DNA from 2 places in the Candidatus Dorea massiliensis AP6 genome. Region 2 is predicted to be linked to the other one. Evidence: a T-box and tRNA genes for the amino acid it is inferred to sense, from the RefSeq annotation. Region 2 holds a T-box; the other holds one or more tRNA genes.
What was found. A T-box is a leader RNA that pairs with one kind of tRNA and senses whether it is charged. The one in region 2 lies ahead of metG (methionine--tRNA ligase), so its partner is inferred to be a tRNA-Met.

Region 1: it has a tRNA-Met gene. The T-box ahead of metG (methionine--tRNA ligase) is inferred to sense a tRNA for this amino acid. The anticodon was not compared.

Annotation. Positions count from the first base shown of each region.
Region 1 covers NZ_CAXTKW010000012.1:69,389-75,530, forward strand. The annotation lists gene ACESZP_RS13065 (hypothetical protein) at 42-242, opposite strand; gene ACESZP_RS13070 (SEC-C metal-binding domain-containing protein) at 601-1,107, shown strand; gene thrS (threonine--tRNA ligase) at 1,127-3,040, shown strand; gene nudC (NAD(+) diphosphatase) at 3,116-3,958, shown strand; tRNA gene ACESZP_RS13085 (tRNA-Val) at 4,132-4,204, shown strand; tRNA gene ACESZP_RS13090 (tRNA-Met) at 4,210-4,283, shown strand; gene ACESZP_RS13095 (DNA-deoxyinosine glycosylase) at 4,485-4,979, shown strand; gene ispF (2-C-methyl-D-erythritol 2,4-cyclodiphosphate synthase) at 5,130-5,678, shown strand; gene ACESZP_RS13105 (GNAT family N-acetyltransferase) at 5,753-6,142, shown strand, end outside.
Region 2 covers NZ_CAXTKW010000015.1:61,245-67,386, forward strand. The annotation lists gene ACESZP_RS15050 (TadA family conjugal transfer-associated ATPase) at 1-493, opposite strand, end outside; gene ACESZP_RS15055 (P-loop NTPase family protein) at 490-1,461, opposite strand; gene ACESZP_RS15060 (pro-sigmaK processing inhibitor BofA family protein) at 1,768-1,959, opposite strand; gene ACESZP_RS15065 (DUF2508 family protein) at 2,119-2,358, shown strand; gene metG (methionine--tRNA ligase) at 2,495-4,468, opposite strand; T-box leader at 4,528-4,807, opposite strand; gene ACESZP_RS15075 (50S ribosomal protein L25) at 5,066-5,656, shown strand; gene ACESZP_RS15080 (DUF885 domain-containing protein) at 5,794-6,142, shown strand, end outside.

The DNA.
Region 1 (6,142 bases), on a different contig from region 2:
AAGGCCCGCACGGAACAACGTGCGGGCCTTCTTTCGGCTTTTTACTTTTTCAGATACCGGGCCAGCATGATGCAGGCGTAGATGAAAACAGGTACAAAAATCGTGCATACAATCGAGGCCTTCAGCCAGAGCTTCCCGGCGGTGGGGTCCACGAACGCGAATACCAGGGTCATCAGATACATGCCCGTCAGCAGGATTACGCCGATGAGGGCCAGAATCCGTTTACATTTATTGTCTTTCATAGCAGTTTTTCTATAGAAGAATCCTTTCTGTCTTAGTTCCGGGATGCTGGTTTTCAGTTTCCCTCTCTTTTATTTATCACAAAAAAGAAAAAAGCGCAAATACTTTGTATAAAAGAATGAGGTAGGGATATACTAACATCAGACAAAAGAGAAACGAATTACTTATATCCTCCCCTTTAGCAGATCACCCCGAAGCGCCAGGAACGCTTCGGGGTGATTTCGTCTGCGTACCGGAAAAGGAAAGGACAGATTTGGGCCGGAACATGGCCCGGAATACAAAATACAGCTTGATTTTTAATATCTGTCCTGCTATATTTAGAAGATAGAAATGTTTTAAGCAAAGGATGGAGATTAAATTATGGCATTACTGAAACAGTGGCGCGATATGGCCTACGATGAGAAAGCGAATAAGGGTGACATCCAGAGATTCTGGGCGAACTATTTCAATATTGAGAAGGGCATCTACGAGCAGCTTCTGACCGATCCGGATACCGAGGTAAAGGGTACCGTCAAGGAGCTGGCAGAGAAGTACGGACAGAGCGTCATGACCATGACAGGCTTCCTGGATGGTATCAACGACAGCCTGGTAGAGCCGAACCCCATCGAGGAGATGGAGGAGGACACCGTCGTATCCCTGAAGTTTGACAAAGAGAAGCTGTACAAGAACATGGTAGACGCCAAGGCAGACTGGCTCTATGAGCTGCCCCAGTGGAAAGAGATTTTCTCTGAGGAGAAGCTGCATGAACTGTATTTGGAGCAGAAGAAATCAAACACTATCGTAAAGGGACCGAAGATTGGCCGTAACGACCCCTGCCCCTGCGGAAGCGGAAAGAAATACAAGAAGTGCTGCGGAAAGAACGCATAAGGCGCAGGAGGAGAAGATTATGAAAATCACATTGAAAGACGGCTCCGTAAAGGAGTATGCAGAGAGCAAATCCGTATATGAGATTGCCCGGGACTTAAGCGAAGGCCTGGCGCGCATGACCGTAGCAGGCGAGGTAGACGGCGAGGTTGTAGACCTGAGAACCGTGATCGATAAGGATTGTAACCTGAACATCCTGACTCTGAAGGATGAGAAGGCTTTGTCTGTACTGCGTCACACCGCAAGCCACGTGATGGCACAGGCTGTAAAGCGTCTGTACCCGACCGTAAAGCTGGCCATCGGACCTTCCGTGGCCGACGGCTTCTACTACGATATGGATTTTGAGACTCCGCTGACCTCCGACGACTTTGAGAAGATCGAGGCCGAGATGAAGAAGATCATCAAGGAGAACCTGGAGATCGTACGCTTCACCAAGCCCCGCGAGGAGGCTATCGCATTTATGAAGGAGAAGGGTGAGCCCTACAAGGTAGAGCTGATCGAGGACCTTCCGGAGGATGCGGAAATCAGCTTCTATCAGCAGGGTGAGTTCGTGGACCTGTGCGCAGGACCACACCTTAAGAGTACCAAAGACGTAGGTAAGGCTTTCAAGATCATGAGCCTGGCAGGCGCGTACTGGAGAGGCGACGAGCACAACAAGATGCTGACCCGTCTTTACGCTACCGCATTCCCGAAGAAGGAAGAGCTGGAAGCATACATCACCATGATGGAGGAAGCAAAGAAGCGTGACCACAGAAAGCTTGGCAAGGAGCTGGGCCTCTTTATGATGCACGAAGCAGGACCGGGCTTCCCGTTCTTCCTGCCGAAGGGAATGACGCTTAAGAATACCCTGATTGACTACTGGAGAGAGATCCACAAGAAGGCAGGCTACGTGGAGGTATCTACCCCGATTATCCTGAACAGAAGCCTGTGGGAGACCTCCGGACACTGGGAACACTATAAGAATAACATGTACACCACCGTCATCGACGGCGAGGATTACGCGATCAAACCGATGAACTGCCCGGGTGGCGTTCTGGTTTACGCGGCAGAGCCCCGTTCTTACCGTGACCTGCCCCTGCGTGTGGGCGAGCTGGGTCTGGTACACCGTCATGAGAAATCCGGCCAGCTTCATGGTCTCATGCGTGTGCGCTGCTTTACACAGGACGACGCGCATATCTTCATGACGCCGGAGCAGATCAAGGACGAGATCAAGGGCGTAGTAGCTCTGATCAACGATACCTATTCCATGTTTGGATTTAAGTACCATGTAGAGCTGTCCACCCGTCCCGAGGATTCCATGGGAAGTGATGAGGACTGGGAGATGGCTACAGCAGGCCTTAGAGACGCTCTGGACGAGCTGGGTATGCCTTATGTAGTAAATGAGGGCGACGGCGCGTTCTATGGCCCGAAGATTGATTTCCATCTGGTAGACTGCATTGGCCGTACCTGGCAGTGCGGAACCATTCAGCTGGACTTCCAACTGCCCCAGCGTTTTGAACTGGAGTACGTGGGAGCAGACGGCGAGAAGCACCGCCCGATCATGATCCACCGCGTGGTATTCGGCTCCATCGAGCGTTTCATCGGTATCCTGATTGAGCATTTTGCAGGCGCGTTCCCCACCTGGCTGGCTCCGGTTCAGGTACGTGTACTGCCGATTTCCGACAAGTATATGGATTACGCAGAGCAGGTAAAGAAGTCTCTGGATGAGGCCGGTATCCGTACCGAGCTTGATAAGCGCGCGGAGAAGATTGGCTACAAGATCCGTGAGGCACAGACCGCGAAGATTCCGTATATGCTGGTGGTAGGTCAGAAGGAAGAGGAAGAGGGCGCTGTCTCTGTCAGAAGCCGCGAGGCCGGAGATCAGGGAGTAAAGGCTCTGGACGCTTTCATTGCTGATGTGAAAAAAGAGATTGAAACCAAAGGCAGAGAAGCATAAAATTGTTTGAACGCAGATTCCCCCGCCCGGAGGCGTAAGCCTTCCGGCGGGGGATTTTCATAAAGGAGAATCGATATGATACAGGATATTGCGCCGCATATCTATCACAATGAATACTGCCCGGAGAAGCCGGACGCAGACAGCTATCTGATGTATTTTGAGAGACATAACGCGCTGGCCCGCTGGGATGGGGTGGAGATTGCATTTCCCAGATTCCGGGATTTTCCGGAGGTGAAGACGGAGCTTTCGGAGAACATCATCTATCTGTTCACAGTGGATGATAAGAGATTCTATCTGGTAAAGGAACTGGCCCTGCCGGAACGCAAGGACTTTCGGCTAGAAAGTAACCGGAGATTTCGGGACGCACAGCCTCAGTGGTTATCCTTCGCCGGCATCACTGGCTATCAGCTCTGGCACTGGTACGACGTCCGCAAGTACTGCGGCCACTGCGGCAGCCCCATGGTGCATGACGCAAAGGAGCGCATGATGCGCTGCCTGGACTGCGGCCAGATGGAATACCCGAAGATTTCTCCGGCAGTCATCGTGGGTATTCTACATAAAGATAAGATTCTGATGTCCAAGTATGCGGGCCGGGATAATATCACCTACTACGCGCTGATTGCGGGATTTACCGAGATCGGCGAGAGCATCGAGGAGACCATCCGCCGGGAGGTCATGGAGGAAGTGGGTCTGAAGGTCAAAAATATCCGCTACTACAAGAGCCAGCCCTGGTCCTTCTCCGAGACAGTCCTGATGGGCTTCTTCGTGGATCTGGACGGTGATGACGAGACCGTCACCCTGGACACCGAGGAGCTGGCCACTGCCGAATGGTTCACGCGGGAGGACGCGCCGCCCCAGCCCCTGAATATCAGTCTGACCAGTGAGATGATCTGGCAGTTCAAGAATGGGAAGGTGTAAAAAAACACCTTTCCCGTAAAAAAATAAGGTCAAAAAATCCAGTATTTATGCGGCTTTTGGAGATTCTGAAAAGAAAATGAAAAAAAGTTGAAAAAAGTGCTTGACTTTTCTTCAGTTATAAGGTTATAATAAGCAAGTCGGTTGGGACGGCAAGTCAAAACCGAGAACGAAATGGGATCTTAGCTCAGCTGGGAGAGCATCTGCCTTACAAGCAGAGGGTCATAGGTTCGAGCCCTATAGGTCCCATTTATGGCGAGGTAGCTCAGTTGGCTAGAGCATGCGGTTCATACCCGCAGTGTCGGGGGTTCAAATCCCTTCCTCGCTACTAAGATTCAGACCCAAGAACGAAATCGTTCTTGGGTCTTTTGTTTACACGAGCAACGAGTCAAAGTCCGTGCTTGTACGAGACCTTGACGGTGCTAAGCGCCAGTGGCGCTTGTTCAGCACCGACCGAAGTGGAACGTAGATGCCGCGATAACGAGTAAAATTCGCGAAGCGTATTTTATCTCGTATACAGGAGGATGACATGGAACAGGTGCAGCATGAGATACCGCCGCTCTACGACGGACATTCAAAAATTTTGATTCTGGGCAGCTTTCCGTCGGTGAAATCGCGGGAAGGGCATTTCTTCTACAATCATCCGCAGAATCGATTCTGGCGCGTTCTGGCGGCCGTGACGGGGCAGGAGACGCCGGGGACGATTCTTGAGAAGAAGGAGTTCCTGCTTAGGAGCGGCATTGCCCTGTGGGATGTGATCGCAAGCTGCGAGATCGAGGGCTCCAGTGACAGCAGTATCCGGAACGTGGTGCCCAATGATATCCGCCCCATATTGGAGACAGCGGATATCCGTCAGATCTATGTAAACGGCGGTACGGCGGAGAAGCTGTATAAAAAATACATTTTCCCGGAGACGGGACGGGCAGCGGTGCGGCTGCCATCCACCAGTCCGGCCAACGCGGCGTGTTCATTGGACAATCTAATCGGGCAGTGGAAGGTCATAGGGGAGAGCTTAAACCAGTAGCGAGCCTGCGGGCACAGTGGAAAGCGGTTATTGCAAAAATCGTATCAAGTTGTCATAGATTGGCTATACTTATGCAAACATTTGAGATATAATAACGGCAGAAAATAAGAACGAAAACCGGGCGGATTTCCCCGGAGAAAGAGGTATAGAATGCGGGTAGGAATGGGATATGACGTACACAGACTGGTGGAGGACCGAAAGCTGATCCTGGGCGGCGTGGAAATTCCCTATGAGAAAGGACTTCTGGGACACTCCGACGCAGATGTGCTGCTTCACGCGATTATGGACGCTCTTTTGGGCGCAGCGGCCCTCGGCGACATCGGAAAGCATTTCCCGGACACGGATCCGGCATATAAAGGCATCTCCAGTATCAGGCTTCTGGAGCATGTGGGAAAGCTTCTGGAGGAGCAGAATTATGTGGTGGGCAATATCGACGCCACCATCATCGCCCAGCGCCCGAAAATGGCGCCCCATATTCCTCAGATGCGGGCAAATGTGGCGAAGGCTTTACAGATTGAAGAAAGCCAGATTAACATCAAGGCTACTACAGAAGAGGGCCTCGGTTTTACCGGCACCGGCGAGGGCATTTCTTCTCAGGCCATCTGCGCTCTGATTCCGGTGGCGAATTACGCCTATGAAGACGTGATGCAGCTTCCGAACGGCTGCCCGGGCTGCGGCGGCTGCCAGAAGGCAGAATAGAGCAGCCTATGCCGGTGATTTGGGCGGCGGACATGGCAGATTGGAAAAACAGATATACAGACGAGGTGTAAGCTATGGAGAAGCAGGAACTAAAAACCCAAAAACTGGAAGTGAGATATCTGAAAGATGACGAGCGGATACGTTCCCGGGAACTCTACGAGGAAGTCTTTGTGGAGGATGCGGACGGGTTTTCAGAGCTCTATTACAAAATCAAGGCCCGGGACAATCAGATCCTTGTGGCGGAAAACGACGGCGCCATCGTCTCCATGCTGCACCGGAATCCCTATACCTTCCGGTTCCGCGGCGCGTCCGTTCCGGCAGATTATATCGTAGCGGTGGCTACCAAAGTGACCTGCCGCCATCAGGGCCTGATGCGGACACTGCTCACAAAGGCCCTGCAGGACATGTACACCGACGGCCGCCCCTTCACTTTCCTGATGCCGGCAGACGAGGCCATTTACACG
Region 2 (6,142 bases):
CTTTCGGGAAACGGCGGATCGTTATCACCGGACCGTTCAGGGCCACCGGATCCAGCACAATATTGACACGGGAGCCATCTGCCAATCGGGCATCCGCAATGGGACTTGCCTTGGATACGCTCCGGTTGCAGAAGCTCACAATCTGCTGTACCACGTCTTCCAGCTTTCCTTTGGATGAAAAACTTTTTTCCCACCGGGTCAGCCTTCCGCCACGCTCCACAAAGATATTTTCCGGTCCATTTACCATAATCTCTGTCACTTCCGGATCTTCAATCAGCTCCTGGAGCATGTCCAGACGCCGCATGGAGTTAAACAGCTCTTTTTGCAGCCGCAGCCTCTCTTCCAGCATCAAATACCCTTCCCGGCTCTTCTGCATAATCTCTTCGTCTATCAGCGCCTGTACTTCCCCGTCTGACAGTTCCCGCGACAGATCCAGACGTCTCTGCACACGATCTCGAAGCTCCCGGGTCAGTTCCTCCCAGTTTCTTTTCACGGCTCGCACCACCTTTTTCCTTCGGCCTTCACCAGCAATTCCAGTCCGTCATAGGCGGACAGCTCCAGCTTCTGCGTCCGTTCCAGTATCTGCTCCAGCTCAAGCAGCTTCAACGTCTCTTCATACTGCTTCATTTTCGCCTTCGCGGTCTCATCCGGCTCCACAGGCGTATAGATCCCGCTGCACGCATCCAGCAGTTCATACCAGCCGTCCACAGCTTCACTTAAATCCAGAATCACCACCTCATAGCGGCTCTCCTTTTCAAGCAGCTCCAAAAGCTGCTTCCAGTCCTCCCGTTTCACAGTTTCATATTCCACAGGAGAACGTAAGGGCGGTATATAATCCAGTTCCCCCATGGAACGAATCATCCCCTCCAGCTTCCAACCAAAGGCTGCCTTTCCCTGTTTCAGAAAATACAGAAGCTCCGATAAAGTCCAGCCCCCATCCACAGGATACAATTCCGCAAATCCCGAATATTCCTCCAGATTCAGGTACAGCGTCCGTCTCTTCTTCGCAATCTCCTTCCCCAGAGCCAGGGCAAATCCTGTCTTACCGGTTCTCCCCACAGGCGAATAAACGGCAATCCGCTTCATCCCTTCTGTACGAAGCATGACGCCCGGAACCACCGCTGCCTGTTCCGCATAGAAATCCATGGCCTGCCTTAAGATCTGCGGACAAGACTGGTACTTGTAGATTCTCGGATATTCTGTCTGGGGCCCGGTCTGATACTCTTCCCCCGATAACAGAATGACAGTTCCATATTCTTTTTTCTTTGGCAGCTCCGCTGCTATCTCCTCTGACAGAAGCAACAGATCCACCGGATGTTCTTTCGTATATGCGGAAAGCTCCCCACTGTCGGTAAACCCATGGACTGCCAGCAATGAAGCCGGGCGTCGGTTCACATACTCCGCAAACCGCTGCACATACTCCCTTTCCCTGCTGCAGACCGCCATCTGCCTTCCTCTCATCGTCTACATCCCTGAGCACAGCAACAGCCCGGTCATCATACTGAGCCACAGCTCCAATCCCAGAAATACCGCCGCCATAAGGAATGGCTCAGGCCTCTTTCTCTCGTTTTCCCCTTTTTCACGCAATATGTCTCCTTGTCCTCCTTCCACCCCTTGTCCACTCAGGAATTATGGTCTGACACAAACCAAGACAGTACCGGCTCACGTTCTGCCGGTCTTTTGTAAGAATTCTGATCGATCGAACCGCCATCTCTGACGGTAGCTAAAGTATAGCCCGTGCTCTTCTGTTTGTCTATTGTAAATGGTTCACAAAATTCCGAAGGCCGCGATTCCGTAAAGCAGCCCAATCCCGCTGATTCCAAGGGTTCCTGCCGTACAAAGGGTCAGTGGATTTAACCCCACAAAAACGGAAACATCCTGGGATAGAAGAATAGCGTTGATAACCTGAATACCGATAGCGCCGAACACGGCGCGGAGAAGAAAGTTGATGATTTTCATAGAACCGCCTGCTTTTTTTTAATGTATACAACTCGTTTTCTCGATTTATACATAAGCTACCTGAAAATAATTCACACAAACAGGTTTTTCCGTATATTTCCTCTCCCATCAGTCTATACTCCTACTATAGATAATTCATTTTCAGATACGGGGGATTTTATGGGATTATTCAAAAAAGAGGAGCCGCTGGAGGAGTATGAACGCTTCTCGGCCCGGAGGCAGCTGATGGAAGATTTGACGCTTACGAAAAACGCGCTGGACACAGCCTACGCGAATTTTGAGACGGTGGTCGATCCGGATCTGATCGACTGCTATACGTATGAGATTTATTCGGTGCAGAAGCGGTATAAGTTTTTGCTGGAGCAGGTGCGGCAAATTGATTTGCAGCGCTTCTCCTGAACGGAATACTTTACAGCAAAAAGAACTGACACAGATATTTCTTTTATAAGTTTACAGAATAAATACATTCTGATTCTTTATAAAATCTTATATCTGTATCAGTTCTTTTTTATACTAATTTACGTTCTTCTATATTTTAGCAGATCTCCGCTCCTGCCGGCATATCCTTCTCCGGCGTCATCAGCGCCAGGTTGCCCTCTGCGTCCTCGGCGCACAGCAGCATACCTTCAGACAGGATCCCTGCCAGCTTCGCCGGCTTCAGGTTCACGACTACCATAACCTTCTTGCCGACCATTTCCTCCGGTGTGTAATGAGACTTAATGCCGGATACGATCTGCTTTACCTGGCTTCCGATGCGGACCTGGGAGCACAGAAGCTTTTTGGACTTCTTCACGGCCTCGCAGGCAATGATTTCACCCACCTGGAACTGCAGCTTCGCGAAATCGTCAAAGGTAATCTCTGCCTTCGGCTCGATGTCGATGACGTCTGCAGCCTCCTCTTTTGCCTCTTCCGGCTGATCCTGCTCTGCCGCGTCCGCAGCCTTCTTAGCCTCAACCTTCTCCAGAACCTCTTTCACGTCCAGTCTCGCGAACAGAATCTCCGGCTTGTCGGTTACCTTATTGCCGGACTGATAGAGTCCGAACATGTTCATAACCTCCAGGGAACGCTTTCTCGCGCCCAGCTGTGCCAGAATCTTGTCGGCAGTCTCCGGCATAAACGGCTCTAAGAGGCTTGCGCCAATGCTGATGCTCTCTACCAGATTGTAGAGTACGGTCGCCAGACGTTCCTTCTTGCTCTCGTCCTTAGCCAGGGCCCAGGGCATGGTCTCGTCGATGTATTTGTTGCAGCGCTTGAACAGGTTGAAGATCTCGGTGATGGCGTCTGCCACGCGCAGATCGTCCATTTTCGCGGAGGCCTTCTCTGCCGCACTGACAGCAGCTTCGCGAAGCTCGCGGTCTACCGGCTCCAGCACACCTGTGTTATTGACTACGCCGTCAAAGTACTTGTTGGACATGGATACGGTACGGTTTACCAGATTGCCCAGGGTGTTGGCCAGGTCAGAGTTCATACGCTCCACCATCAGCTCCCAGGTAATCACGCCGTCGTTGTCAAAGGGCATCTCATGCAGTACGAAGTAACGAACCGCGTCCACGCCGAACATGTCTACCAGATCATCCGCGTAAAGCACATTTCCCTTGGACTTGCTCATCTTGCCATCGCCCTGCAGGAGCCACGGATGACCGAATACCTGCTTCGGCAGCGGCAGATCCAGCGCCATCAGGAAAATGGGCCAATAGATCGTATGGAAACGGATAATATCTTTTCCGATCAGATGCAAATCCGCCGGCCACTCCTTCTTGAACAGGTCGCTGGACTCTCCGTCGCACTCGTAGCCGATGCCGGTGATATAGTTGGTCAGCGCGTCCAGCCATACGTATACCACATGCTTCGGATCGAAATCCACCGGGATACCCCATTTAAAGGAGGTACGGGATACACAGAGATCCTGCAGACCCGGAAGCAGGAAGTTGTTCATCATCTCATTCTTTCTGGAAACCGGCTGAATGAATTCCGGATGCTTGTTGATGTGGTCAATCAGACGATCCGCGTATTTACTCATACGGAAGAAATAAGCCTCTTCCTTGGCAGGCTGCACCTCGCGGCCGCAGTCCGGACACTTGCCGTCCACCAGCTGGGACTGGGTCCAGAAGGACTCGCAGGGCGTACAGTACATTCCTTCATACGCTCCCTTGTAGATGTCGCCCTGATCGTACAGCTTCTTAAAGATCTTCTGTACCTGCTTCTCGTGATAATCATCGGTGGTGCGGATGAATTTATCATAGGAAGTATTCATCAGATCCCAGATGCGCTTAATCTCGCCAGATACATTGTCTACGAATTCCTTCGGAGTAACGCCTGCCTCCTCAGCCTTCAGCTCAATCTTCTGGCCGTGCTCGTCGGTTCCGGTCTGGAAGAATACGTCGTAGCCCTGGAGTCTCCGGAAACGGGCAATGGCGTCCGCCAGTACGATTTCATAGGTGTTTCCAATGTGGGGCTTGCCGGATGTGTAGGCAATGGCCGTGGTCATGTAAAACTTTTTCTTTTCCATTTTTTACCTCTCTTTCTCTGCAAACGAAAGATCAAAAAACCCCGTCTTCCTTAAATCTTAAAGAAGACGGGGATGATTCCCGTGTTACCACTTCTGTTCGCCTGTCCCTCACGAGACAGACCTCTGCGGGTACCTGCATACCCTGACGCTGTAACGGGCGCACCCATCACGGCTTATCGCAAAACCATTTCCCATAGGAAATCCCTTTATCGAAAATAACCTTACGTTCATCCGTGCCGCTCAGAAACCATCTTCAGCTCTTTTGTCTTCATCCCTCTCAGCACCGGGAATTCTCTGTAAAAGACGCATACAGCTTACTCTTTTCTTCGTAGCGTTTGCATTTTGCTCAGATAAAAGAAGCGTAACACGGCCAAAACCTTTTGTCAAGCCTGCCGACTTTTCTTCTCTTATTCGTTTAAAAATTTTCAGTTTTTTATCGAATTTCGATCCTCATTTTTGTTGAAATTTACTCTTTAACTTTGAAAAATCAGTGCTATAATAATCACCGTAAATTAAATATAGAACCACTTAACAATACCTGTTTGTTACACAAAGTGGAAGGCTGCTAAGCGATTCAGATTTTGGAGGAAAAGATAAATGAATACTTTAAAAGCTGAAAAAAGAGACATGTTGACGAAAGCCAAGAAACTTAGACGTGAAGGTTATGTTACCGGCAATATCTATGGCCGCGAGATGAAGGAGTCCATTCCCCTTCAGATTACCAAGGCAGATGCAGAGCGCATCCTGAGAACCGAGGGTAAAGGCAGCCAGGTAATGCTGGAGGTTGCAGGTGAGACCTACGACGCGCTGATTAAGGAGATTGATTACGATTCCTTAAGAGGACAGCTTCTGGAAATCGATTTCCAGGCATTGGTAAGCACCGAGAAGGTTCACTCCGTAGCAGAGGTGATCCTGCTGGGCCAGGACGATGTACAGGCCGGCGTGGTACAGCAGATGCTTCAGGAAGTTACCTACAAGGCACTGCCCGCAGATCTGGTTGACAAGATCAAGGTTGATGTCAGCCACATGAAGGTCGGCGAGACATTGAAGGTTAAGGATCTGGATATCGCCAAGAATCCTGCCATCGACCTGCATACTTCCCCGGAAGCTACCGTTGCTACCGTACTGGAGGTACACAATGCCGTAGCAGATGATGCAGACGCTGAGGATGAAACCGCAGAGGCATAATTTAGAACAGTGAAATAAATTTGGAAAGGCCGCATATCGGATGTGAAAGTTCGGTATGCGGTCTTTTTGCACGTAACAATTTCTTTTTTCCCCATTCTTCTCATAAACTACACCAAGAGTTATTCCGGTGGTTTTCCATGAAAAAATCCTTCCTCTTTGTTCTTTTTCTCTCTGCTTTTTTAACGACGGCTCTGCTTCTCTCCCGCTCCTGTCTGTCCGGTACGGACACTACTTCCGCCGAAGAGGCCTTCGAAGCCTTCACCAACGGCCTCTTCCGGGAATCTGTCACCGGCAGCACGCTGACGCTTCATTATACGTTGGCTGATCCGGTGGCTTACGGGATTCGTAAGTTTCCGATTTCCTATGGCTCTTACTCGGAGGAGTCCAAAGCCCAATCAGCTGCCGCCCTGGAAAATGCATTCGCTGCCCTGTCAGAATTTCCGCGAAGCGAGCTTTCTTATGTCAACCGACTGGAATGGGACATTC